2 linked regions of the Collimonas fungivorans Ter331 genome follow. The main gene of each other region encodes a partner of the protein of the gene in region 2 in a complex. Links are inferred from orthologs where the notes say so. Each region holds a gene or a part of one and is shown on either strand. Other genes may lie near its edges.

Region 1 (10,365 bases), 3.5 Mb from region 2 along the record:
TGTCTTGCAATTCGGAAACCGAATTCACACGACGCAGGCCCAGGCCGCGTACTGTCGCGCGATGAGTTTCGCGCGTGCCGATCAAACCCTTGATCAATTGTACTTTTACAGTCTTTGTCATTTTGATCACCTTAGCCCAGAATTTCTTCAACGGACTTGCCGCGCTTGGCAGCAATTTCCGATGGCGTGTTCATCTTTGACAAGCCGTTCAAAGTAGCACGAACCATGTTGTACGGATTGGTGGAACCTGTGGACTTGGCCACAACGTTCGTCACGCCCAGTACTTCAAAGATCGCGCGCATTGGACCGCCGGCGATGACGCCAGTACCGTCTTTTGCTGGCAACATCAGCACCGATGAGGCGCCATGCTTGCCGGAGATTGCGTGTTGCAATGTACCGTTCTTCAGCGTTACCTTGATCATCTTGCGACGGGCTTCTTCCATAGCCTTCTGCACTGCAACTGGCACTTCTTTCGATTTGCCCTTGCCCATGCCGATACGGCCATCGCCATCACCAACAACAGCCAATGCTGCGAAACCCATGATACGACCACCCTTGACCACTTTGGTCACACGGTTGACCGCGATCATTTTTTCGCGCATGCCATCATCCGGCTTATCGCTTTGCATTTTCGATTGCATTTTTGCCATGACGATTCTTCCTTAGAACTTCAGACCGGCTTCACGGGCGGCATCTGCCAGCACCTTGACGCGGCCGTGGTAACGGAAACCGGAGCGATCAAACGCAACTTCGGTAACTCCTGCTTTCAGTGCCTTCTCAGCAACGCGCTTGCCAACCAGCGATGCAGCTGCTGTATTGCCGCCTGCACCGGACTTGCCGGCCAGTTCTGCACGTACTTCAGCTTCCAGTGTGGAGGCCGAAGCCAGCACTTTAGCGTCAGGGCCGATGATGCTGGCGTAAATGTGCAAATTGGTACGATGCACTGCCAGGCGGTTCACCTTTAACTCTGCGATCTTGGCACGCGTTTGGCGTGAGCGGCGCAGACGTGATTGTTTCTTATCCATCGTCAACCCCTATTACTTCTTCTTGGTTTCTTTAAGGATTACCACTTCGTCCGAGTAACGAACGCCCTTGCCCTTATACGGCTCAGGTTCGCGGTAAGCACGAACTTCTGCAGCAACCTGACCAACACGTTGCTTGTCGATACCCTTGATCAGGATCTCGGTTTGCGTCGGGGTTGCCACTGTCACGCCTTGCGGCATTTGGTGAACCACCGGATGCGAGAAACCGAGCGACAGATTCAACTTGTCACCTTGTGCTTGCGCACGAAAACCCACGCCAACCAGGTTCAGCTTCTTTTCGAAACCCTTGGTTACGCCATTGACCATGTTGTTGACCAGAGCACGCAAGGTGCCTGACATCGCATTGGCTTCGCGGCTGTCGTCAGCGGCAGCGAAATTCAGCGTGCCGTTGTTGTTTTCGATTTTTACCAGGCCATTCAAAGCCTGGGAAAGCGAGCCCAATGGGCCCTTAACTGTGATCTGCGCTGCTGTAATGGTCGCTTCCGCGCCAGTTGGCAGTGCAATCGGCATTTTACCTACACGAGACATGTTGCACTCCTTAGGCGACGTAGCAAATAACTTCGCCACCGACACCGGTTGCGCGCGCTTTGCGGTCCGTCATGACACCCGCAGGTGTCGAAATAATTGCCACACCTAAGCCGTTCATCACGTTAGGGATGTCATCTTTGCCCTTGTAGATCCGCAGCCCTGGACGGGATACGCGATCAAGACGTTCGATAACAGGACGGCCGGCGTAATACTTCAAACCGATTTTGAGTTCCGCTTTGCCGCCTTCTTCAGCGACAGCGAAATCTTCAATGTAACCCTCGTCCTTGAGGACGTTGGCAATCGCAATCTTGACCTTCGACGATGGCATTGCCACGGTTGTCTTGTGAACTACTTGCGCATTGCGGATACGGGTCAGCATATCGGCGATAGGATCGCTCATACTCATTGCATATTCTCCTATTACCAGCTTGCTTTAGTCATACCCGGAATTTCGCCACGCATGGCGATTTCACGGAGCTTAATACGGCCCAGACCGAACTTGCGGAAAGTGCCACGTGGACGACCAGTCAGGGAGCAACGATTACGTTGACGGGTCGGAGCCGAGTTACGTGGCAGCGCTTGCAATTTCAAGCGAGCTTCGTAGCGCTCTTCTTCCGACTTCGATTGGTCATCAATGATTGCCTTTAACTCGGCACGCTTGCCGGCGTATTTCTTTACCAGGTCAGCGCGCTTTTGTTCACGGTTAATCAGTGCCAGTTTTGCCATGGCAACCTCAGTTTCTGAACGGAAATTTAAATGCGGCGAGAAGCGATTTTGCTTCGTCGTCGGTCTTTGCAGTCGTCGTGATACTGATATTCATACCACGCAACACATCAATCTTGTCGTACTCAATTTCGGGGAAAATGATCTGCTCTTTCACACCGATATTGTAGTTACCACGACCGTCAAATGCGCGACCGGAAACGCCACGGAAATCACGAACGCGCGGCAGCGCGACAGTGATCAGGCGATCCAGGAACTCGTACATCTGAGCGCCACGCAGTGTAACCATGCAACCGATTGGATAGCCTTCACGGATCTTGAAACCCGCGATAGCCTTCCGTGCCTTGGTCACGACTGGCTTCTGACCTGCAATCTTGGTCAAATCGCCAACAGCGTGTTCAATGATCTTCTTATCCGCGATCGCTTCCGACAGACCCATGTTCAGGGTGATCTTCAGGATGCGCGGCACTTCCATTACGGACTTGTAAGCGTATTTCGCTGTCAGGTCGGTAACGACTTTATCTTTATAGAATTCTTGGAGACGGGCCATGATCTCTTAAACCTTAACAACTTCGCCGCTGGACTTGAAAACGCGGACTTTCTTGCCGTCCACATCTTTAAAACCAACGCGATCTGCCTTGCCAGTTGCAGCGTTGAACAACGCAACATTTGACACGTGAATTGGCATCAACTTGTCAATGATGCCACCAGTTACACCAGTCATCGGGTTTGGCTTGGTTGCTTTTTTAGCAACGTTGACGCCTTCTACGACAACATGGTTAGCATCAACGCGTTGCTTTACAACACCGCGCTTGCCCTTGTCTTTACCAGTCAGGACGATTACTTCGTCGCTTTTCCGAATCTTATCCATCTCGACTCCTTACAGCACTTCAGGCGCGAGCGACACAATCTTCATGAAGCGCTCAGTGCGCAGTTCACGAGTGACTGGTCCAAAAATACGCGTACCAATTGGCTCAAGCTTCGCGTTCAGCAGCACTGCTGCATTGCCATCGAACTTGACCAGCGAACCATCTTGACGGCGAACGCCTTTAGCGGTCCGCACGACAACGGCGTTATAGATCTCGCCTTTTTTGACGCGACCACGTGGCGCTGCCACTTTGACGGTAACCTTGATCACATCACCAATGCTGGCATAGCGACGCTTGGAACCACCCAGAACTTTGATGCACATAACTTCGCGTGCACCAGTGTTGTCGGCTACTTCGAGCCGGCTTTCCGTTTGAATCATAATATTTTCTTTCCCAACTTAACTCGCTGCCGCACGATGCGGATTTACGGTCAGTCTTGGTCCTGTCAGGGCAACTCTGCTGAGCGCACTGCTTAGGTGGACGACTTCCAAAACTTCTTGCTAGATGCTGCAGGGCGCTGTTTGCTACCCTTTTCGCTCTTGTCGGAAGCCAACAGGAGCGAAGCCAAGCATTATTACATCAAAATGCTTGGCTCGCAACAATTACTTACAGGACTTGTGCCACTTGTACCACACGTGTCACGCTCCAAGCTTTAGTCTTGGAGATTGGACGTCCTTCTTGGATCTCGACTACGTCGCCTTCCTTGGCCTGGTTGGTTTCGTCATGTGCATGGTACTTGTTGGTACGCACAATGATTTTGCCATACAGAGGATGCTTGACGTGGCGTTCGATCAGGACGGTAACAGTCTTGTCCATTTTATCGGACACAACTTTACCAACCAGCGTGCGCTTGAGCGCTTGTTTCACTTGATCGTTCATTACAGGGCGCCCTTCGAATTGATGACGGTCTTGACCCGTGCTATATCGCGACGAACTTTCTTCAATTGCGACGTATTGCTCAATTGCTGAGTTGCGATTTGCATGCGAAGGCTAAACTGCGCCTTCAGCAATTCGTTCAGCTCTTTCGTCAAGGCCGCTTGATCTTTGTCGCGGAGTTCAGATGCTTTCATGTTTAACTCCAATTATTGGCCAATTTGACGCACGACGAACGTGGTCAACAATGGCAATTTAGCTGCAGCCAAACGGAATGCCTCACGCGCCAGAGTTTCATCGACGCCATCCATCTCGTACAGCATTTTACCTGGCTGAATTTCAGCCACGTAGTACTCGGGATTACCTTTACCGTTACCCATACGGACTTCGGCAGGCTTTTGCGAAATTGGCTTATCCGGGAAAATGCGAATCCAGATACGACCACCCCGTTTGATATGACGGGTCATTGCGCGACGAGCTGCTTCAATCTGGCGCGCGGTGATACGACCGCGGCCAATCGCCTTCAAGCCAAATTCGCCGAACGACACGGCAGTGCCGCGCGAATGCGAAATGCCTTTGTTGCGGCCCTTTTGCTCTTTACGATATTTTCTGCGTGCTGGTTGCAGCATGATTATTCTCCTGCTTTCTCAGCCGGCGCAGCAACAGCAACACCTTCAGCAGCGCCATCCGGCTTCTTGGCACGGGCTGGACGCGCAGCTGGCGCTCCTGGACCTGCCGTTGTAGTTTTAGCACGTGGACGACCAGCTGGTTTGCCATCATCACGACGTGGACCACGGCGTTTCTTGTCATCGTCGTTAGGTACGTCGATTACCGGCGCATCGCCGTTAGCCAGACGATCGCCCTTGTAAACCCAGACTTTGATGCCGATAATGCCGTATGTGGTTTCAGCTTCGCCGAAACCGTAGTCGATGTCAGCGCGCAGTGTGTGAAGCGGTACGCGACCTTCGCGGTACCATTCGGTACGTGCGATTTCGATACCGTTCAAACGACCGGACGACATGATCTTGATCCCTTGCGCGCCCAGACGCATTGCGTTCTGCATCGCACGTTTCATCGCGCGGCGGAACATGATGCGTTTTTCGAGCTGTTGCGCGATCGAATCAGCGATCAGTTGTGCGTCGATTTCAGGTTTACGAATTTCTTCGATATTAACGTGAACCGGCACACCCATCAGCTTGGTCAGCGCGGACTTCAGTACTTCGATGTCCTCGCCTTTTTTACCGATAACAACACCAGGGCGCGAGCTGTAAATCGTGATGCGTGCGTTCTTTGCAGGACGCTCGATAACAACGCGGCCGACCGATGCGTTCTTCAGTTTTTTCTTGAGGAAAGCACGTACTTTCAGATCTTCGCCAAGCATTTGGGCAAAATTGCTATTGCCTGCATACCAGCGGGATCCCCAGTTACGTGTAACCGCAAGGCGAAAACCGGTTGGATGAATCTTCTGTCCCATCGTGACTCCTTAGTTTCCGACAGTCACGTAAATGTGACAGGATTGCTTCGAGATACGATCGCCACGGCCTTTAGCACGCGCTGTGAAGCGCTTGAGGACCGAACCTTTTTCCACATATATCGTCGTGACTTTCAGCTCGTCGATATCAGCACCGTCATTGTGTTCGGCATTCGCAATTGCGGATTCCAGAACACGCTTGATGATAGCTGCACCTTTTTTCGGGCTGAAGGCCAGGATGTTAAGTGCTTGATCAATTTTTTTGCCGCGAATCAGGTCGGCGACCAGACGGCCCTTTTGGGCCGACAGGCGCACGCCGCGGAGGGTAGCTTTAGTTTCCATCATCGGACCTTATTTCTTAGCCTTCTTATCAGCAGCATGACCCTTGAACGTACGGGTCAGCGCGAATTCGCCGAGCTTGTGACCAACCATGTTCTCGGACACATATACCGGGACGTGTTGTTTGCCGTTATGCACAGCAATCGTCAGACCGATAAAATCCGGCATGATGGTCGAGCGACGGGACCAAGTCTTGATTGGCTTTTTGTCTTTGACCGCTTGCGCAGTTTCAACTTTTTTCACCAGGTGGGCGTCGCAGAACGGCCCTTTTTTCAATGAACGTGTCATGTGTTACCCCTTATTTCTTGCCACGGCGCGAGACGATCATGGAAGTAGTACGCTTGTTGCTGCGTGTCTTCTTACCCTTAGTCTGTTGACCCCATGGCGAAACTGGATGACGACCAGCTGCGGTCTTGCCTTCACCACCACCGTGAGGATGGTCGACCGGGTTCATGACCACACCGCGAACGGTAGGACGAACACCACGCCAACGCATCGCACCCGCTTTACCGATCTTGCGCAGGCTGTGTTCGGCATTGCCGACTTCACCTACGGTAGCGCGGCATTCGATGTGCACGCGGCGAACTTCACCGGAACGCAAACGAATCTGAGCGTAAGTACCTTCACGAGCCATCAGCACAACGCCGGCGCCGGCGGTACGGGCCATCTGGGCACCCTTACCTGGCAGCATTTCGACGCAATGCAGAATCGTGCCAACCGGAATGTTGCGGATTGGCAGGCAGTTGCCGGATTTGATCGGCGCTTCCGAGCCGCTCATTACCTGGTCGCCTACAGCCATGCCCTTAGTGGCGATGATGTAGTGACGTTCGCCGTCGGCGTAGCACAACAGGGCGATATTCGCAGTGCGGTTTGGATCGTATTCGATACGTTCCACTTTCGCAGGAATGCCATCCTTGGTGCGCTTGAAGTCGATCAAGCGGTAATGTTGCTTATGACCACCGCCGATGTGGCGAGTAGTGATATGACCGTTGTTGTTACGACCAGCTGTTTTCGACTTCTTCTCGATCAGGGCAGCAAATGGACGGCCTTTGTACAGGTCGGGATTAACGACCTTGACCATGCCACGGCGGCCCGGCGAGGTTGGTTTAACTTTAACGAGTGCCATTATTTAGCCTCCTCGGTGAAGTTGATCTCTTGACCCGGCTTCAAGCATACGAATGCGCGACGGGTATGGTTGCGGCGGCCCATGGACTTGCCGCTACGCTTTTGCTTACCCAGACGATTGGCAACTTGTACCGACTCAACTTGAACTTTGAAGAGCAGTTCGACAGCAGCCTTGACTTCCAGCTTGGTAGCGTCTGGTGCGATACGGAAAACGACTTGCTCGTTTTTCTCCGCAACCATCGTTGCCTTTTCGGAAATCACCGGCGCCAGCAACACTTTCATCAAGCGTTCTTCGCTATGTTTAATTGCGTTCATGCCAGCATCTCCTCAATCTTCGCCAAAGCCAGCTTGGTGATCAGGATCTTCTTGTAGAACACAAGCGATACTGGATCAGCGTGACGCGGCTCGCATACCAGGAAACCTGGCAGGTTGCGCGACGCCAACAACAGGTTTTCTTCCAGGTTGTCGGTAATCACCAACACGGAATCCAGACCCATGGTCTTCAGCTTTTGTGACAGCAATTTGGTCTTTGGCGCTTCGACCGAGAAATTCTCGACGACCGACAGACGACCTTCGCGTGCCAACTGCGACAGAATCGAGCAGAGACCTGCGCGATACATCTTCTTGTTTACTTTGTGCGTGAAGTTTTCATCAGGCGAGTTCGGGAAAATCCGACCACCGCCGCGCCACAGTGGCGAAGACGACATACCGGCACGAGCGCGGCCAGTACCCTTTTGGCGCCATGGCTTTTTAGTCGTGTGATGAACTTCTTCACGGTCTTTTTGCTTACGGTTACCGCTGCGAGCGTTAGCCTGGTAAGCAACTACGACCTGGTGAATCAGGGCTTCGTTGTAGTCGCGGCCGAAAATGGTATCCGGAGCAGCAACGTTCGAAGCAGCTTGACCTTGGTCATTCAGGAGCTTGAGTTCCATGAATTAGGCTCCCTTCTTAGCTTTGATTTTGATCGCAGGGCTGACCACGACTTGGCCGTTCTTCGCACCTGGAACCGCGCCCTTGACCAGCAGCAGTTGGCGCTCAGCGTCAACACGTGCGATTTCGAGGTTTTGCGTGGTTACAGTAACGTCACCCATGTGACCGGTCATGCGCTTACCAGGGAAAACGCGACCTGGATCCTGCGCCATACCGATGGAACCTGGAACATTATGCGAACGGGAGTTACCGTGGCTGGCACGACCGGATGCAAAGTTGTGACGCTTGATGGTACCAGCGTAACCCTTACCGATCGAGACACCTTGAACGTCAACCTTTTGACCGACTTCGAACAGGCTGGCAGCGATAACTTCGCCGGCCTTCAGCTCGGAAGCCTTGGTTGAATCAATGCGGAATTCTCTGAGGATGGTACCAGCCTCGACGCCAGCTTTGGCGTAGTGACCAGCGGCGGCTTTAGTCACGCGTGAAGCGCGACGCGAACCGAATGCAACTTGAACAGCGGTATAACCGTCTGTTTCAGGCGTTTTGATTTGGGTCACGCGGTTGTTCGACACGTCCAACACGGTTACTGGGATTGAATCCCCATCTTCCGTGAAGATGCGCATCATACCAACCTTGCGACCAACAAGGCCTAAGCTCATTGTTTTTCTCCATTCCCGCCTACGATTGGGCGGGGCTGATGTTTGTACAACTAAAATGAGTGCAATTGCTAGACGAAAACCGCCGCAATTGCACCGAAGCCGATCAGTATAACCGGGTAAATTTTTATTTGCAAGACCATCTTTGTCGTGGTATGTCAAACATTCGCCGGCTACACCTTATTTACAACACAACCGAATAATCCGGGTCCCGGAGGCGGGCACTGCGTGCCCACCCTGGGGAATGACGAATTATTGCAGCTTGATTTCTACGTCTACGCCAGCTGGCAGGTCCAGCTTCATCAACGCATCGACAGTCTTGTCGGTTGGGTCAACGATGTCCATCAGGCGTTGGTGCGTACGGATTTCGAACTGATCGCGCGATGTCTTGTTGACGTGCGGCGAACGCAATACGTCAAAACGCTGGATACGTGTCGGCAGAGGCACCGGGCCCTTGACAACCGCGCCGGTACGCTTGGCTGTATCAACGATTTCCTGTGCGGACTGGTCGATCAGCTTGTAATCGAACGCCTTCAGGCGGATGCGGATTTTTTGGTTAGCAGCGGACATGATTTTCCTTTAAAGAACGAACCGTGGATGACTATCACCCACGGCATATTGTTACATTGACAGCAAACCGCCGAAGCGGCCTGCCTATTGCACTACCTATTACGCGTCAGGCAGGATCTTGGCAACAACACCTGCACCAACAGTACGGCCACCTTCGCGGATCGCGAAACGCAGACCTTCTTCCATCGCGATCGGGTTGATCAGCATCACTGTGATCGACACGTTATCGCCTGGCATGACCATTTCTTTGTCCTTTGGCAACTCGATCGAACCAGTCACGTCCGTAGTACGGAAGTAGAACTGTGGACGATAGTTGTTGAAGAACGGTGTATGGCGGCCGCCTTCGTCTTTCGACAGAACATAGATCTCGCCAGTGAAATGCTTGTGCGGCTTGATCGAGTTCGGCTTGGCCAACACTTGGCCCCGCTCTACGTCTTCACGCTTGGTACCGCGCAGCAACACACCAACGTTGTCGCCGGCTTGGCCTTGGTCCAGCAGCTTGCGGAACATTTCAACGCCAGTACAGGTTGTATCTTGCGTGTCACGGATACCGATGATTTGCAGGGCCTCGCCAACCTTGACGATACCGCGCTCGATACGGCCGGTCACCACAGTACCGCGGCCGGAGATCGAGAACACGTCTTCCACTGGCAGCAGGAAGGCGCCGTCAACAGCACGTTCCGGTGTCGGGATGTAAGTATCCAGCGCTTCAGCCAGAGCCATGATCGCTTGCTCGCCCAATGGGCCAGTGTCGCCTTCCAGGGCCAGCTTGGCCGAACCCTTGATGATTGGCAGGTCGTCGCCTGGGAAATCATACTTGGTCAACAGCTCGCGCACTTCCATTTCAACCAGCTCGAGCAACTCTTCGTCGTCGACCATGTCCGCTTTGTTCAGGAACACGATGATGTATGGCACGCCAACTTGACGCGACAACAGGATGTGTTCACGGGTCTGTGGCATTGGGCCGTCAGCTGCCGAACACACCAGGATCGCACCGTCCATCTGGGCCGCGCCGGTGATCATGTTTTTCACATAGTCAGCATGGCCTGGGCAGTCAACGTGGGCGTAGTGGCGGTTTGCAGTTTCGTATTCAACGTGTGCAGTGTTGATCGTGATGCCGCGCGCTTTTTCTTCTGGCGCTGCGTCAATCTGATCGTACGCTTTGGCTTCGCCGCCAAATTTCTTCGACAATACTGTCGCGATCGCTGCTGTCAGCGTGGTCTTGCCGTGGTCGA
Region 2 (16,426 bases):
ACCGGGAATTTCGCTCAAGGTATCAATCATCAAATTCCTGACAGCCGCTGAATCTTCCACCAGAAAAATCCGCAACGGCGTGGCGCCGGATTTGGCAATATCGGAGGTTGTTGTATGGTCCATTTTTTTGGCGACTAGCTTGCAACACCCCTCGCTTCAATTCATGCATTGCGCCAGGCCGGAGGGCAACTGGCATTCCTTGCATACGGCACGATCGCATCCTCTAATCGATCAGGTTGTTCTTGATCGCATAATAAATAATGTCCGCGTTGCTGGCCATGCTCATTTTCTGCAGTACGCGGGTACGATAAGTACTAATGGTCTTTACGCTGAGACAAAGCTCCTCGGCAATCTTGGTTACCCCTTCGCCCTGGCTCAATTTATAAAAAATCTCGTATTCGCGCGCTGACAGTGTTTCATGCAGCGGCGTGTTTTCATTGCTGGCGGGGTCCGCCGTCAACAGTTCGGCCACTGCATAGCTGATGTACTTGTGGCCTTGCAGTACGGTCTCGATTGCTTTCACCAATTCTATCGCCAGCGCCTCTTTCTGCACATAACCGTCAGCGCCGCTGCGCAGCACCTGCACCGCGTAACGGCTCTCCGGATGCATGCTCAAGATCAGCACCGGCAGTAGCGGCTTCTCGCGCTTGATCTGTTTCAACACTTCCACTCCGCTCTTGTCCGGCATTGCGATGTCGAGCAGCACGATGTCATAATCCTGCGAACGGATCAGCCGGATCGCTTCCTGCGCATTGGCGGCTTCCCCGGTGATTTCCATCTCCGGGATGTCGGCAATAAAATACTGGACGCCGGCACGGACTACCGCATGGTCGTCAACCACCAAAATTTTTATCATCTATTCAACCGTCGCAATCAGATAAGTTATCCGGCCAGCGTGTGACGCAATCCGACTGCCGTCAATGTAAATGCTATAAATTCAGTGTATATCCGTTTCCTGCATCTGTTCAATACCTTACCTTGCACTTCACCCGGAATTCCTGTCCGCCGGACGCTTCCCATTCTGGCTCACGCCGGCGGACAGGCACAACCTATTTCAGCAAGATATTGTTTTTCACCGATTTCACGCCCTTGACCCCGGCCGCCACTGCGGCAGCCCTGGCGGCGTCATCCCGCTGCGCCACGAAGCCGCTCAGCTGCACCACGCCCTTGAACGTCTCGACATTGATTTCAGCCGATTTCAAGCTTGGCTCGTTGAAGATTTCAGCCTTGACCTTGGTCGTGATGACAGCGTCATCCACATAACCGCCGGTGCCTTCCTGCGTCGAGGTCGCAGCGCAGCCGACCAGGGACACCATGCAGAGTGCGAAGAAAAATGCCGAAAAGCGTTTATAAAAAGTGGTCACGGATAGTTCTCCTTAAAATGGTGGGGCCAATCTAGCTCGCTTGTTATTTACCAGCGTCTGCCTTGGCTGCGGCAACACAATCATCCTTGGCGGCGCCTGCCAGCGCATCGCACTTGGCCATGGCTACCTTGTAGCGCGCATCTGCCCGTTCTTCCCGGGCGTCGGCCTTGGCCTTGGACACATCTTTCTGGGTGTTGGCGTTGGCTACGGCATTGGTCTGGTCTGCCTTGGCCTGCTTGACGCAGACATCCTTGGCGTTACCTGCCAGCGCATCGCATTTTTCCTTGGCTACCGCATAGTCGGCGTCGGCTTCGGATTTACGCGCGCCTGCCACGGCCTTTGGCGTGTTTTTATACTCGGCCTTTGCGTCTTGCTTGGTATGCTCACGGGTGGCCTTGGCTTGCTTGAGGCAAACATCCTTGCCGTTGCCGCTGAGCTCGTCGCATTTTGCCTTGTCGGCCTTGTAGGTAGCGTCGGCCGCATCTTCCGCCGCCTTGTAGCTGGCTTTGGCGCTGTCGGCCGCCAAGGCCAGCGAGGTGCCGCTGAAGCCGGCAACGCCGATCAGCATGGTCGCGAGGATTTTGTTGATAGTCATGTCAATGTCCTTTCTTCGACTGATGAATGTCATTGCCCAATCATGGTGAAAAAAGCCTTCAGAACTGGTCCTTCTGGCGCTTTTCGAACTCGCGGATCTGTTTTTCAACTTCATCCTTCTCGATCCCGTAGGCTTCCTGGATGCGCCCTGCCAGCTGGTCGCGCTTGCCGGCGATCCTGTCCAGGTCGTCGTCGGTCAGCTTGCCCCACTGCTCCTTGACGTTGCCCTTGAATTGTTTCCAGTTGCCTTGAATAGTGTCCCAGTTCATTGTGTACTCCTTGATGGTTGTCAATGTGCGTTATCGATTTATGCCAGGGTGGTCCGCAGAGCGATGCGCCCGGTCGGCGTTGCTACCCTTGCATCGGTGAATCCATACTAACCAGCCCTCCCATGCGGCGCTATAGGACAGGGACCGATGTCCTTGTAGGACAAAAGGAAGCGCCGCTCGCACGAAATCGACCGCCAATGTGTAAAATTGTCAGCCTGCTACTGCCCGATGCGGTTTTCCACCAGCGAACCGCCATGCCAGCGGCAACCTTAAAAGGAAGGAATCATGAGAGTCAGTCGTTATCTAAGTTTCTGGGCAGTGCTGTTGCTGACTTTGCTGCTTGCCGCCGGCGCCGCGGCCGGCAAGATGGGATGGTGGTGGGCGCTGCTCCCTGCCCTGCTGACCGGACTCGGCATCTGGGACATGAACCAGCGCAGCCACGCGATCCTGCGCAACTATCCGCTGATGGGACATTTCCGCTTCCTGTTTGAAATGATCCGCCCCGAGATGCGCCAGTATTTCTTCGAGAGCGACAACGACGGCGCGCCGTTTACCCGCAAGGAACGCAGCCTGGTCTACCAGCGCGCCAAGGGCGAAGTCGACAGCCGGCCGTTCGGCACCGAGCTGGACGTCAAGCTGCGCGGCTATGAATGGGTCGGCCACTCGCTGGCGCCGACCATCATCGCCAGCCACGATTTCCGCGTCACGGTCGGCGCCGAACGGGCGCAGCCGTATTCAATGTCGGTCTTCAATGTTTCGGCGATGAGCTTCGGCGCACTGTCGGCCAATGCGATCCGCGCGCTCAACCGCGGCGCCAAGAAAGGCGGCTTCGCACACGATACCGGCGAAGGCTCGATCTCGCCCTACCATCGAGAATTCGGCGGCGACCTGCTATGGCAGATCGCCTCCGGCTATTTCGGCTGCCGCAACGGCGACGGCAGCTTCAACGAAGAAAAATTCGTGGCGCAAGCCACTACGCCGCAAGTCAAGATGATCACGGTCAAGCTATCGCAGGGCGCCAAACCTGGCCACGGCGGCGTGCTGCCGGCGGCCAAGATCACGCCGGAGATATCGGCCACGCGCGGCGTGCCGATGGGCGTCGACTGCATCTCGCCGGCCACTCACTCTTCGTTTACCAATCCTATCGGCTTGCTGGAATTCATCCAGAAACTGCGCACGCTGTCGGGCGACAAGCCGGTCGGATTCAAGCTGTGCGTCGGCCATCCCTGGGAATTTTTCGGCATCGTCAAAGCCATGCTGCAGACCGGCATCCTGCCGGACTTCATCGTGGTCGACGGTTCCGAAGGCGGCACCGGCGCGGCGCCGCTGGAGTTTGTCGACCATGTCGGCATGCCTTTGCAGGAGGGTTTGCTGCTGGTGCATAACACCCTGCTCGGCGCCGGGCTGCGCGACCGCATCAAGATCGGCGCCAGCGGCAAGGTGATCACCGCCTTCGACCTGGCGCGCACGCTGGCGATCGGCGCCGACTGGTGCAACTCGGCGCGCGGTTTCATGTTTTCGCTCGGTTGCATCCAGTCGCAGAGTTGCCATACCGACCGCTGCCCTACCGGCGTCGCCACCCAGGATGTCGGCCGCCAGAAAGCGCTGGTGGTGCCGGACAAGGCCGAGCGCGTGTACCGGTTCCACGAAAGCACGTTGCATGCGCTGCAGGAACTGGTGCAAGCCGCCGGCCTGCCGCATGCTTCTGCGCTACGCGCGCATCACATCGTGCGCCGCACCTCGGACCATGAGGTGAAGCTGATGTCTGACTTGCTGCATTATCTGCAGCCGGGGGATTTGCTGAACCAGAAATACCGCTACCCGGTATTCGAAAAATACTGGCCGATCTCGCGCGCAGAAAGTTTTCATCCTGCAGCGCCGATCCAGGCCAGCGTCGGATAAAAAAAAGCCAGGGTTGTTCGTAACCCTGGCTTTTTTGTTTTCTGGCGCTGGTTCAGGCCTCGGCATCCGGCTGGTTCTGCGGCGCCGCCTTGATAAAGGCATCCAGTTCCTGGCAGTTCTGGTAGATGCCCATCACGGTCGGCATCGCCGACAGATCGCATTTCAGGCGCTGCGCATTGAAAATCTGCGGCACCAGGCAGCAGTCGGCCAGCGTCGGCGTGTCGCCGAAGCAGAATTTGCCGGGCCGGCCATCGCGGGCCAGCGTTACTTCGAGCGCCGCCAGGCCGCTTTCGCACCAATGCCGGTACCAGGCATTCTTGGCGTTTTCATCGATTTTCAGTTCGTGCACCAGGTAACGCAATACACGCAAGTTGTTCAGCGGGTGGATATCGCAGGCAATCGACAAGGCTATGCTGCGTACGAATGCCCGGTCCAGCGCAGCCGCCGGCAGCAATGCCGGCGCCGGATGGATTTCTTCCAGGTACTCCAGGATTGCCAGCGACTGCGTCAGCACCGCCTGGCCGTCGACCGCATCGTCGTCGACCATGGTCGGCACCAGGCCGTCGCTGTTCAAGGTCCGGTACATCTGGCTCAGCTGTTCGCCGCCATGTTTCAGCAGATGCACGGGAACGGTATCGTAGGACATGCCTTTCAGGTTCAAGGCGATCCGTACCCGGTAAGAGGCGGAGCTGCGGAAATAACTATACAGTTTCATCGGTATCTGCTCAGACCAGGCGTACGCGCAGATCGCCGACGCCGGCTACCGAGCCTTCCAGCAGGTCGCCCTTGCCGACAGCCGCAACGCCGGCCGGGGTGCCGGTAAAAATCAGGTCGCCGGCCTGCAGTTCAAAGTAGGCGGACAGTTGCTCTATGGTCTCGGCGATGTTCCAGATCATCTGCTTGATATCGCCTTTCTGGCGCAACGTGCCGTTTACATCCAGGTGGATATCGCCTTGCTCGATGACGCCAGTGGCGCCGACCGGATGGATCGGTGAAATCGGCGCCGAATAATCAAAGCCCTTGCCGGTGCACCATGGACGCCCCAGTTTCTTGGCCTCGCCCTGCAAATCGCGGCGCGTCATGTCGAGCCCGACGGCGTAGCCCCAGATGTGCTTGACCGCTTCCGCTGCCGGGATATTCTTGCCGCCGGTGGATAAAGCCACCACCAGTTCGATTTCGTGATGCAGGTCCTGCGTCATCGGTGGATAAGGCATCTCGCCTATGCTGCCGTGGGCGACCGGCAGCACCGCATCGGCAGGCTTCATGAAGAAGAACGGCGCTTCACGGCCGCTGCTGCCCATTTCCTTGGCGTGTTCGGCATAATTGCGGCCGACGCAATAAATCCGGTGCACCGGAAACAATTGATCGCTGCCGGCTATGGGGACGGCTGCTGCCGGCTTGGGAGGAAAAACGAATTGCATGGAAGCTCCTTTTTCAATACCGCCGTCATGCCGGCAGCAAACAATGTCTGAACTCAGGGTCTGTTGATATTTAACTCTTGCCGAGAAACTGCCCCAGGCGACGCACTGCTTCTTGCAGGTTCTCCATCGAGGTGGCATACGACAGGCGAATGTAATGCTGCGCGGTGTACGGGCCGAAGTCGAGGCCGGAAACCATGCTGACGCCGGCCTGGTTCAAGGCTTCCTTGACGAACTTGTCGGCGTCGTCGCCTTCCTTAAGCAGCCCGCTGCAATCCGCATATACATAAAACGCGCCGTCCGGCAGCACCGGCACCTTGAAACCCAGTTCGACCAGCGCCGGCACCAGGTAATCGCGGCGGCGCTTGAATTCGCTCCTGCGCTCTTCGTACAGGGCCAGCGAAGCAGGCTCGAAGCAAGCCAGCGCTGCGTGCTGGGCAATCGCCGAGGGGCAGATGAACAAGTTCTGCGCGAGTTTTTCGATAGGCGCCACCAGCGATTCCGGCAGCACCATCCAGCCGAGACGCCAGCCGGTCATGTTGAAGTATTTGGAGAAGCTGTTGATGACGATGATGTCGTCGCCCAGCGACAGCGCCGAAAACGGCTCGCCTTCGTAGCTCAGGCCCTGGTAGATTTCATCGACGATGGAATAGCCGCCCTTGCCGCGCACGGTAGCGATGATCTTGGCCAGCTCGCTGTGCAGGATCGAAGTGCCTGTGGGGTTCGACGGCGACGCCAGCAGCACGCCGCGCGTATGTTCGCCCCAGTGCTCCTGCACCATCCGGTCGGACAGCTGGAAGCGCTGCTCCGGGCCGCTGGCGATCATTTTCGCCTGGCCGTCGAAAGCCGCGACGAAGTGGCGGTTGCAAGGATAGGACGGATCCGGCATCAGCACTTCGCTGCCCTTCTCCACCAGTGCGGCGCAAGCCAGCAGCAAGGCGGCCGAAGCGCCGGCGGTGACGACGATGCGGCCGGGTGCGATATCGAGGCCGAATACCCGGCGGTAATGGGCCGAAATCGCTTCCCGCAACGCCGGCAAGCCGGTGGCAGAGGTGTATTGCATCTTGCCGTCGGCCATGGCCTTGGCGGCGGCTTCGATCACCAGCGGTGCCGCGGTGAAATCAGGTTCGCCGATACCCATGTGGATAATGTGGCGGCCTTGCCGTTCCAGCGCCGCAGCCATTTTTGCCAGCTCCATCACATGGAAGGGTGCGATGTTGTCAAGGCGGGAAGCCAGTTGCGAGAATGTCATGGATGCTCTTCCGAATGGCGTGGCGCCACTCGCTGGCGCCTCGCCTGAAACACGGAACCGGAAGCGATGCGCTGACGCGGCATCCGCGGCTCCGCCTACATTGATTGCTGGATCAGGCTTTCTTGCCGGCGCCGATTTCCGTGGCGCGCGTCTTGGCGGCAAACTTGTCCAGCACGCCGTTCACATATTTGTGGCCATCGATGCCGCCGAACGATTTGGTCAGTTCGACCGCTTCGTTGATCACCACGCGATAAGGAATTTCAACGTGGTTCTGCAGCTCGAAAGCGCCGATCAGCAAAGCCGCATGCTCGACCGGCGACAGTTCGCTGATCTTGCGGTCGATCAGCGGCTCCAGGCCGGCGCGCAATGGGACCGCGTCCTTGATCGCACCGTACAGCAGCGAGTTGAAATGCTCGGCGTCGGCCTTGTCGAAACCGTGCGCCTGGCGGATGTTTTCGCTGATCGCTGTCACGTCTTCATTGTTCAACAGCCATTGGTACAGGCCCTGCAACGCGAATTCGCGCGCGCGGTGACGTGGCGTGCGGCTCTTGCTCGGATTGGCGTGCAAAGTTTTATTAGTCATAATTTTTCCAGCTATCGTTCACATACAAAAATACACGGCCGGCGCCGGCGGCGCCCAGCCTGGCACAACATCTTATTCTTCGCTGGTGGCTTCCGCCAGCTCTTCCAAGGCGATCGCCAGGTTGGCCATTTCGACCGCCACCCGCGCGGCGTCGGTGCCCTTCTCTTCCATCCGCGCTTCTGCCTGCTCGTCGTTCTCGGTGGTCAGCACGGCGTTCGCAATCGGGATGCCGGCATCGAGGCCGACGCGTGTGATGCCGGCGCCGGATTCATTCGAGACCAGCTCGAAATGGTAAGTCTCGCCGCGGATCACGGCGCCGATCGCGATCAGCGCGTCGAACTGCATGGTTTCCGCCATCTTCTGCAGCGCCAGCGGGATTTCCAGCGCGCCGGGCACGGTGACGTGCAGGATGTCTTCATCCGCCACGCCCAGGTGCTTCAGCTCCGCCAGGCAGGCCGAGATCAACCCGTGGCAGACATCTTCGTTGAAGCGGGCTTGCACAATACCGATGCGCAAATCTGCACCATCCAGATTGGTTTCGTAAATTCCGACAGTCATGGCTTTCCTCTTATGCGCACCTGGCGCTTATCTACTGATGATTTACAAAAAAACGTTACGGGAACACGTTGCAACAACCACTGCTACGGCCCTGCTCTTCAGGCATTCGGCTTGTTCTGGTAGCCGGTGACTTCCAGGTCGTAACCTGTCATCGACGGCATCTTGCGCGGACTGGCCAGCAATTTCATCTTGCCGACGCCGAGGTCCTTCAGGATCTGTGCGCCGATGCCGTAAGTCCGCAGGTCGACCCGCGGCGGCGGCGGCTTGACGCCGCTGCAGGCGGCTTCCAGCGCGGCGAACTTGGCGAAAATCTGGTCGGCCGATTCTTCGCAATTGAGCAATACCACCACGCCGCACGGCGAAGCGGAGATGGCGGCCAGCGCCGACGCCATGTTCCAGGAATGGTTGGTGGCTTCGGTTTCCAGCAAATCCAGGATCGATACCGGCTGGTGCACGCGCACCAGGGTTTCCACATCCGGCGCCGGCGTGCCGTGCAGCAGGGCCAGGTGGGCGCCGCCGCTTGGCGTGTCGCGATAGGCGATGGTCTTGAACGTGCCTTGGGCAGTATGGGTAGTGCGTTCGGCCAGGCGCTCGACGATGCTTTCATGCTGGCCGCGGTAATGGATCAGGTCGGCGATGGTGCCGACCTTGAGGCCGTGTTCCTTGGAGAATTCCAGCAGGTCCGGCAGGCGCGCCATGGTGCCGTCTTCCTTGAGGATTTCGCAGATCACCGCGGCCGGCGTCAGGCCCGCCATTTCGGTCAGGTCGCAACCGGCTTCGGTATGGCCGGCGCGCATCAGCACACCGCCCTTGCGTGCCTTGATCGGGAAGATATGGCCAGGCTGCACGATATCGCCAGCCTTGGCGCCAGGCGCCACCGCTACCTGGATGGTGCGGGCGCGGTCAGCCGCGGAGATGCCGGTGGTGACGCCTTCGGCGGCTTCGATCGATACCGTGAAATTGGTGCCGTAGGCGGTGCCGTTGCGGCTGGTCATCATGCCCAGGTTGAGCTGGTCGCAACGTTCTTCGGTCAAGGTCAGGCAGACCAGGCCGCGCGCATATTTCACCATGAAATTGATGGCTTCCGGCGTCACAAAATCGGCGGCGAGCACCAGGTCGCCCTCGTTTTCGCGGTCTTCCTCATCCACCAGAATCACCATGCGCCCGGCACGGAGTTCAGCAATGATTTCCTCTGTTGTTGCAATTGACATGTTTCGCCTTGGAGATAACCGGCACGGAGGCCGCCTTGTGGGCAGCCTGGTCCGGCTTTGCTATAAATCTTGCTATGAAGGTTGCGGTTTACGCGCCCATGGCTGCGGCTGAGCAGGCCAGGTAAAGCAAACATAAACCAGAGGTCGCTATTTTAAAGGATTTAGCAGACTGAAAATGTTTTACGGACACCAGTTTGCCGCTGTTTTATGCCAAGAGCCGGCCAAAACCCGCGATCGTCGGCATCCAGACTGGTTTAGGCCGCCAATGGTTGCATGTTTGCCAATGCATCTGTCAGCAACCGAGGATCGCCCAGGGCCAGCCTTTTGGAGTCCGACAGCGCCTGCCGGAACGATTTGGCGCCTGGCACGCCGGCCATCAGGCCCAGCATGTGGCGGGTGATGCTGTTGAGGCGCAAGCCCTTGCCGTCGTGCCCGTGCAGCGCCAGCTGCTGGCGGATATAAGGCAGCATGGCTTCGATCACCTCGGCGCGCGTCTTCGGTGCGGCATCGGCGGCGCCGTAATAGCGGGAATCGAAATCGGCCATCAGGTAAGGATTGTGATAAGCCTCGCGGCCCAGCATCACGCCGTCGACATACTGCAGGTGGAAATCGATTTCTTCGGTAGTCTTGATGGCGCCGTTGATGATGATTTCCAGCTCCGGAAAATCGCGCGCCAGCTGGTAGGCATATTCGTACTTGAGCGGCGGGATTTCACGGTTTTCCTTGGGACTGAGCCCCTTCAGGATGGCATTCCGGGCATGCACGATGAAGGTCTGGCAACCGGCTTGCGCCACGGTGCCGACAAAATCGCGGACAAATTCATAGGATTCGGTCTTGTCGATGCCGATCCGGTGCTTGACGGTAACATCGATGCTCACCGCATCGCGCATCGCCTTGACGCAATCGGCCACCAGCTCGGCCTCCGCCATCAGACAGGCGCCGAACGCACCCTTCTGCACCCGTTCGGACGGGCAGCCGCAATTCAGGTTAATCTCGTCGTAACCCCATTCCTGGCCCAGCTTGGCGCTCTTGGCCAGGTCGGCCGACTCGCTACCGCCCAGCTGCAGGGCGACCGGATGCTCCACGTCGCTGAAATCGAGGTGGCGCGGCACATCCCCGTGCAGCAAGGCGCCGGTGGTCACCATTTCAGTGTAGAGCCAGGTATGCCGGGTGATCTGGCGGTGGAACACGCGGCAGTGGCGGTCGGTCCAGTCCATCATCGGCGCGACAGATACTAAGCGCTTGTTTATTAAAGGATTTTTAGTACTCATTTACTTCTATTTGCACACTTTGTGTACACGATATGCATACGGGGTTAATAATTGGTACATATTCTGTACATCGTTTGACACACACAAATTGCACACATGGCTACATTAACTCTACTAAAAAGCGGCTCATGGAGGGTACAAGCTAAAAAGAGATGCTCAATTGTGGGCGTCGGCAGTAGAGATGCAGGCAACCCACATTATAGCAAGCGGATATCCGATGCCTAAATATGCAGCACCATCGGCGGAGAATCCTGAGAACTCCAAGATGGCACTACAAAAAAATTAATAATCTTCAGGCATTTACGTTAAATCAGATAAGCATTATCGACATTTGACGTCCTTAGCTGCCTCTTCCGTTTACCCGCGCCCATAAATTTATCATTACAACGAACTGCAAATAGTAAAATGTCATCATCGATAATATAAGGGGAGCTCTATGGAGACAATTCAATTCTCGGTTCAGGGATCAGCGGAAGTGCCCTACGAAGTAACTTTTATTCGTGATGAAGACGGCCTATTTGCAGCATGTACATGCTCTGCGGGCACCATGGGAGCGTCATGCAAGCATCGTATCTCAATATTGGAAGGCCATAGAACTGACATCGTAAGTGCGAATATCGAGCAAGTTGCGACCGTCGCCAGTTGGTTACCAAATTCCCGTATCGCCGCATGCATTGATGAAATCACAGTTGCTGAACACGAATTTGACCGCGCAAAAAAGCAGGTTTCTGCTGCGAAAAAGAGATTAGGTGCAGCAATGTCGGGGAAGCAGTAATTCTGTAAAACGCATTAGCTGGAGATATGTCAAAAATGGTGGCCGATTTTAGTTACTGCGTTTTCCACAGCAATTGGCAATTGATATCTAGGTCGTACATGATTCTTCACACCCGGCTGGCAAGAAACAATTCGTAGCAGCGTTTGATGTCGTCAGTGCCATAGCGCACCTGGCAATATTTGGACAGGCTCTTTTTTCCACTGTCATCTACCGCTAAGGCTTGTTGGTTTCGTTTAATGGCACATCTGTGCAATGATCGCCATCCTTAGCCCACTTAGTAAGTAGTGACTGTCCGCTTGTATTTTTTGACAGGCAAAATGCAACGCGAAAAAGGTACTTTGTTCCGATATCAGCGCGATAAGGGACTGCATATTTCAAGGGAGATGCTTCTTTTAGCACCTTTCCCGTAGGCCAATTATCGCCATACTTGATGCATTGCTCAACACTGGACGGCATCGGTGCAAGTCCGCGGTCATCGTAAATGTGCCATACCTTTTCACCGCGATTTACTCTTACTTCAAACGATTTATATTGCGAAACTTTGTCGTCGCCGGCTATCGTCGCAAAAAAACATGGAACACCGTCCTTCAAAATTACTTGTGCTGGTGCATCATAGCCGCTAGACATTGCGCTCGATTGGCCTGACGTAGCAGTGCCAACGACAAGCAAAATACAAGCAATTTGCAGTTGCAGAAAATTGCGAAAAGACATTTTTCAGTCCTCAATATGAGTTGTTTTCGGCAACAACGAGGTATCCGATGGATTGCGTATAAATTCGGCAAGGACACTTTGAAGGAATGGCAAAATTTGAACACGTTGCCAGTGCGGTGCGTATCCCTCTCCTGATAGATATATAGCATCAAAATAGTGCGAGACCAAATCCCCTTGCTGTTCCATATTGAAATCAGACATAGTTTTGCCGAAGTCCGCAGTGGGATCATATTTATAGGCGCGAGCCACTGTTTGACCAGGGTTGTATTTATACCCGCCTTTGAGTTGAATTTTAATCCCACCCCATTTAACGCTGTAACCCAGTTGATATTGCCAGACATGTGTCATTTCATGAATGAACCATATCCGATCAGAATCGTCGTTGATTGAAAAATCAGCTTGATAATAGTCACTTGGAAAATACATTTCTCCATTAGGCGTCATTGCATTGGAGCCAGCGCCCACCATGTAAGCCCCGTTGTGGACCTTGATCTTAGAGTAATCCACCGAGGTACCGAATACCTTCTTGGCCAAATCGATCTCGCCTGGTGTCAATGGCCTGACTTTTTCTTCCACTTTGTGTTCTATCACTGATGAGCCAAGGGCGCTCGCGTTTGTTTTGACGCCACTCAATTCGACGTCGATACCACCTTCGCCGCCGCCTTCAGAATTTTCAGCCTGTCGGGCGCAACAAAATGCCACATTGGGCAGCAAGTTAGCCTGAGTGATCGTGCGCGGTTCGGTCGTTGTGATCCGCTCGGTTCTACCATCGGCATCAGTTGTTCCGCTAACCGTACTGCCGTCATCAAGCGTCAATGTGTAAGCCGCGCCAGCCAGGGCCGTTCCTGAACCGAGCAGGAACTTAATCTGCTCGTCATAGCGTTTCGTTTGAGCCACTAGTTGATCGTCGGCCATGGGCATGCTGGCGGCAGAGGTAGCGGTTGGAGGAGGCACTACACCTTGAGACTCTGCTTGGTCGTCGTAGGTCATTGTTTGGTGGAGATTTGATATGAGCTTCGGAGGGACGGGACAGCCGCAAATCACGATGTCGTTTTCCAGGGCTACTTCTCCCATAAAGTTCATTCGGCGTGGCCCGCCAGCCTTGGCAATGGTCCCAACGCCTTTACAGGCTAAGCAGGTTGCCTGTCCCCCGATTAGTGCGACCTTGTGACCAACATCGCCAACTGAAAAAGTTGAATTCGCGTTCGGCAGAATTACGCCGCTAGTAGTCGTCTTGTCGCCCACAACGACAATTTTCCGCATTGTCATAGATAGCCCTTAAAATTGCTTCGGAGCCATCTTTGCAGAAGATTAACTATATTGCAAGTAAATTTGCTGGCGGTCGCCGAAGCAATAGGGAAACAATCAGGAAACGAGGGTATTCTGATTCGCGCAAATTCGGCGAAAGACCGTAGCTTATCGGCAAGTCGGCCTTCGCCAAAGACCCTGCCCTAAACCTGCGACATCAACGCCATCGAGGCAGATTCCACAAACTTGCACCACAAACAAAAATGCCGAGCACAGCCCCTGAGCCGTGCTGGGTCTGGTTCAAGCTAGACGAGATGCGCGACGCCGCATCTCGCCCGGCTCCTGCCTTTACTGCCGTGCAGGTGTATTTTCAGCGAAGTATTCGTGGTTGTCGGCGTTGTCGACGGCATTGGTCGGATTGCTGACAGCCAGGTTGTGCGCGCCGGTCTGGCCGTACACATGGTCGCTGGTGCCGGCCACCACGGTGAAGTGGCTGGTTTCATGGACCAGTGTGCCTGCCTTGGAATCGGTGCCGTTGGCCGGTGCATTCCAGTAGGCGCCGCACAGGTAAACCGTGTACGGCTGGTCTGGATAGACATAAGCGTAAGTATCGGACTCGGTGCAGCTGCAGTCGAATTTATACGCCTGGTTGCCGAGTACGCTGCTGATGTTGGTGTAGTGGCTGGTGACCGTTGTATAACGGCCGCTGGTGACCGCGCCGAACCACCAGGTGTAGCGGCTGCCGGTGTTGTTTGCATTCAGGTAGCTCTTGGCGTTGGTAGCTATCGAAGTAGCGTCGGCGCGGGCTGTGGTCAACGCGGTTTTCTGGCTGTTGCTGCAGCTGGCGAAGGTAGTGGATGCCGCTGCAGCGCCATTGATTGCGCCCAGCAGGTCGGAAGAAGCCAGCTTGGACGATGGCGCAGGACCGCCGTCGACCGACAGCGGGATCGCATTGGTTTCCAGCGTGACGGCCGGAGCAGAAGCAGCAGCGCCGCTGGCCTTGGCGGCGACGGCGTTACCGGCTTCGCGCACCAGGGTGTCGGCGCTGCGCTTGTACTTGATCACGTATTGGCCGGCGCGATACATCTCGTAGTAGGCGCTGAGGTCTACTTCAACCACACGGCTTTCGTTCGGCTTGAGCGTGATGTAATCCTTGTCGGTAGCCGGTTTGCGTTTCACCAGGCGTCCCACATAACGCACCGGCTGACCGCCCAGGGCGACGCTGAACAGGTCGCCGCTGACGCCGTTCAATGGCGTTTCCCAGTTCAGCACATGCAAGGGCGCGGCGCTGGTGTTGGTGATGGTGTAGAGCACCTTGCCGGAGCCCGCCGCGCCTTTCGCACTGGCCTCCTGCAAGGTCACTTCGATATCGGCCCGCGCTGCATAAGCCGAGCCGCTGACAGCGATTGCTGCCACACATGTAACGCCTGCCAACCATTTTCGAAAACTGTGCATGGATCACTCCTCTTGTAGAGTTAAATGAGCCCCTGCCTTATGGGCATAGGGAAATTTATGCTAGCACGCACATTTCCATGCGGAATCCTGTCAAAGTTGACAGGGTGCCGCGACCTTATCGGAGAAAACCGCGTTTATATGCGAAGCGGCTCCAAACGTACTACCATCATCGGCAAGAGCCTGAAATCCGCCAACCGCCGCCAAGGAGACGCCATGCCGACCACCCTGAATACCGACCATTTCTGGATGCCGTTCACCGCCAACCGCCAGTTCAAGAGCAAGCCGCGCTTGCTGGTCGCCGCTTCCGGCATGCATTACACGACCGACGACGGCCGCCAGATCCTCGACGGCACCGCCGGCCTGTGGTGCACCAACGCCGGCCACTGCCATCCGAAGATCGTCGAGGCGATCCAGCAGCAGGCGGCCAAGATGGACTTTGCACCGGTGTTCCAGATGGGCCATCCGCTGGCCTTCGAAGCAGCCAGCGCGCTGGCGGCGATCGCGCCGGAGGGACTGAACCGCGTGTTCTTTTGCAACGACGGTTCGGAATCGGTCGATACTGCGCTGAAGATCGCGCTGGCATACCATCGCGTGCGCGGCGACGGCTTGCGCACGCGTTTGATTGGCCGCGAGCGCGGTTACCACGGGGTCGGCTTCGGCGGCATTGCGGTGGGCGGCATCGCCGGCAACCGCAAGCATTTCGGTCCGACGCTGGCCGGCGTCGACCATTTGCGCCATCCGCTGGATATCGCGCGCAATGCGTTTTCACACGGCTTGCCGGAGCATGGCGCCGAGATCGCCGACGAGTTTGAACAACGCTTGCTGGCGCTGCACGATCCGGCCACGGTGGCGGCGCTGATCGTCGAACCGGTGCAGGGTTCGACCGGTGTGATCCTGCCGCCCAAGGGTTACCTGCAAAAGCTGCGCGCGGTCTGCGACAAGTACGGCATCCTGCTGATTTTCGATGAAGTGATCACCGGCTTCGGCCGCCTCGGCGCGCCATTCGCGGCAGACTACTTCGGCGTGATGCCTGACATGATCTGTTGCGCCAAAGGCTTGACCAACGCCAGCGTGCCGATGGGCGCGGTGATCGTGCGCCAGGATATCCACGACGCCTTCATGAGCGCCGCCGGCGAAAACGCTATTGAATTCTTCCATGGCTATACCTATACCGGCCACCCGCTGGCAGCGGCAGCGGCGATCGCCACGATGGCGGTCTACAAGAGCGAAAACCTGTTCGACCGCGCGGCTGCGACAGCGCCGTATTTCGAACAGGCCGCGCATAGCCTGAAAGGCCTGCCTTTCGTCAAGGACGTGCGCAATCTGGGACTGGTGTGCGGAATTGAACTGGAGCCTGTCGCCGGCAAGCCGGGCGCGCGCGCCTTCGATGCCTTCTTGAAATGCTTCTGGGAGAAAGGCGTGCTGATCCGCACCACCGGCGACATCATCGCCCTGTCGCCGCCGCTGATTATCGAACCGGGACAGATCGACCAATTGTTTACGGCAATCGGCGATGTGCTGAAGGAACAGCATGCGGCGAGCTCGACAGTGGCCTGAACCCGGAAAGTAAAAAACCCGCCGGTGCGTGCCCTGGACAAGGGCGTGCACCGGCGGGTTTTTAGTGGCGGAGCCCGAAGGCCCGGTTCACTCGACAGCTTACGCGTCGCGCGAAGCCTTTTTACGCTCATGTTCCTTCAGGTAACGCTTGCGCAGGCGGATGCTCTTCGGCGTGACTTCAACCAGTTCGTCGTCGTCGATGAATTCAACCGCGTATTCCAGCGACATTTCGATTGGCGGCACCAGGCGCACCGCTTC

Evidence for each region.
Region 1: the proteins of nusB (region 2) and rpsJ are in contact, whole or in part, in a solved structure (PDB 3D3B), measured with the Escherichia coli proteins. The link is inferred for Collimonas fungivorans Ter331 from one-to-one orthologs.

Annotation. Positions count from the first base shown.
Region 1 is NC_015856.1:506,067-516,431, reverse strand. The notes cover bases 7,472-10,365. They hold rpsJ (30S ribosomal protein S10), read right to left. Parts: upstream 9,131-10,365; coding sequence 8,813-9,130; downstream 7,472-8,812. Other genes in these bases: tuf (elongation factor Tu), read right to left, coding at 9,230-10,365; rplC (50S ribosomal protein L3), read right to left, coding at 7,907-8,563; rplD (50S ribosomal protein L4), read right to left, coding at 7,472-7,903. In the rest of the region: rpmD (50S ribosomal protein L30), read right to left, coding at 1-121; rpsE (30S ribosomal protein S5), read right to left, coding at 132-650; rplR (50S ribosomal protein L18), read right to left, coding at 663-1,025; rplF (50S ribosomal protein L6), read right to left, coding at 1,038-1,571; rpsH (30S ribosomal protein S8), read right to left, coding at 1,582-1,977; rpsN (30S ribosomal protein S14), read right to left, coding at 1,992-2,297; rplE (50S ribosomal protein L5), read right to left, coding at 2,305-2,844; rplX (50S ribosomal protein L24), read right to left, coding at 2,851-3,165; rplN (50S ribosomal protein L14), read right to left, coding at 3,175-3,543; rpsQ (30S ribosomal protein S17), read right to left, coding at 3,770-4,042; rpmC (50S ribosomal protein L29), read right to left, coding at 4,042-4,233; rplP (50S ribosomal protein L16), read right to left, coding at 4,246-4,665; rpsC (30S ribosomal protein S3), read right to left, coding at 4,668-5,510; rplV (50S ribosomal protein L22), read right to left, coding at 5,520-5,852; rpsS (30S ribosomal protein S19), read right to left, coding at 5,859-6,134; rplB (50S ribosomal protein L2), read right to left, coding at 6,145-6,972; and 3 more genes. UniProt on the Escherichia coli protein: Involved in the binding of tRNA to the ribosomes. Part of the processive rRNA transcription and antitermination complex (rrnTAC). The complex forms an RNA-chaperone ring around the RNA exit tunnel of RNA polymerase (RNAP).
Region 2 is NC_015856.1:4,000,382-4,016,807, forward strand. Bases 5,648-8,357 are described here. They hold nusB (transcription antitermination factor NusB), read right to left. Parts: upstream 7,383-8,357; coding sequence 6,912-7,382; downstream 5,648-6,911. Other genes in these bases: CFU_RS17850 (pyridoxal phosphate-dependent aminotransferase), read right to left, coding at 5,648-6,799; ribH (6,7-dimethyl-8-ribityllumazine synthase), read right to left, coding at 7,455-7,940; ribBA (bifunctional 3,4-dihydroxy-2-butanone-4-phosphate synthase/GTP cyclohydrolase II), read right to left, coding at 8,039-8,357. Outside these bases: CFU_RS17810 (response regulator), read right to left, coding at 1-30; CFU_RS17815 (response regulator), read right to left, coding at 224-856; CFU_RS17820 (BON domain-containing protein), read right to left, coding at 1,050-1,316; CFU_RS17825 (hypothetical protein), read right to left, coding at 1,408-1,959; CFU_RS17830 (CsbD family protein), read right to left, coding at 2,018-2,227; CFU_RS17835 (FMN-binding glutamate synthase family protein), read left to right, coding at 2,513-4,129; maiA (maleylacetoacetate isomerase), read right to left, coding at 4,182-4,844; CFU_RS17845 (fumarylacetoacetate hydrolase family protein), read right to left, coding at 4,855-5,550; more of CFU_RS17850, read right to left, coding at 5,621-5,647; more of ribBA, read right to left, coding at 8,358-9,151; tRNA dihydrouridine(20/20a) synthase DusA, read right to left, coding at 9,406-10,371; CFU_RS24600 (hypothetical protein), read left to right, coding at 10,859-11,197; CFU_RS24605 (hypothetical protein), read right to left, coding at 11,411-11,908; CFU_RS23430 (PAAR domain-containing protein), read right to left, coding at 11,912-13,177; CFU_RS17880 (M35 family metallo-endopeptidase), read right to left, coding at 13,505-14,572; CFU_RS17885 (aspartate aminotransferase family protein), read left to right, coding at 14,825-16,168; translational GTPase TypA, read right to left, coding at 16,268-16,426. UniProt on the Escherichia coli protein: Part of the processive rRNA transcription and antitermination complex (rrnTAC). The complex forms an RNA-chaperone ring around the RNA exit tunnel of RNA polymerase (RNAP).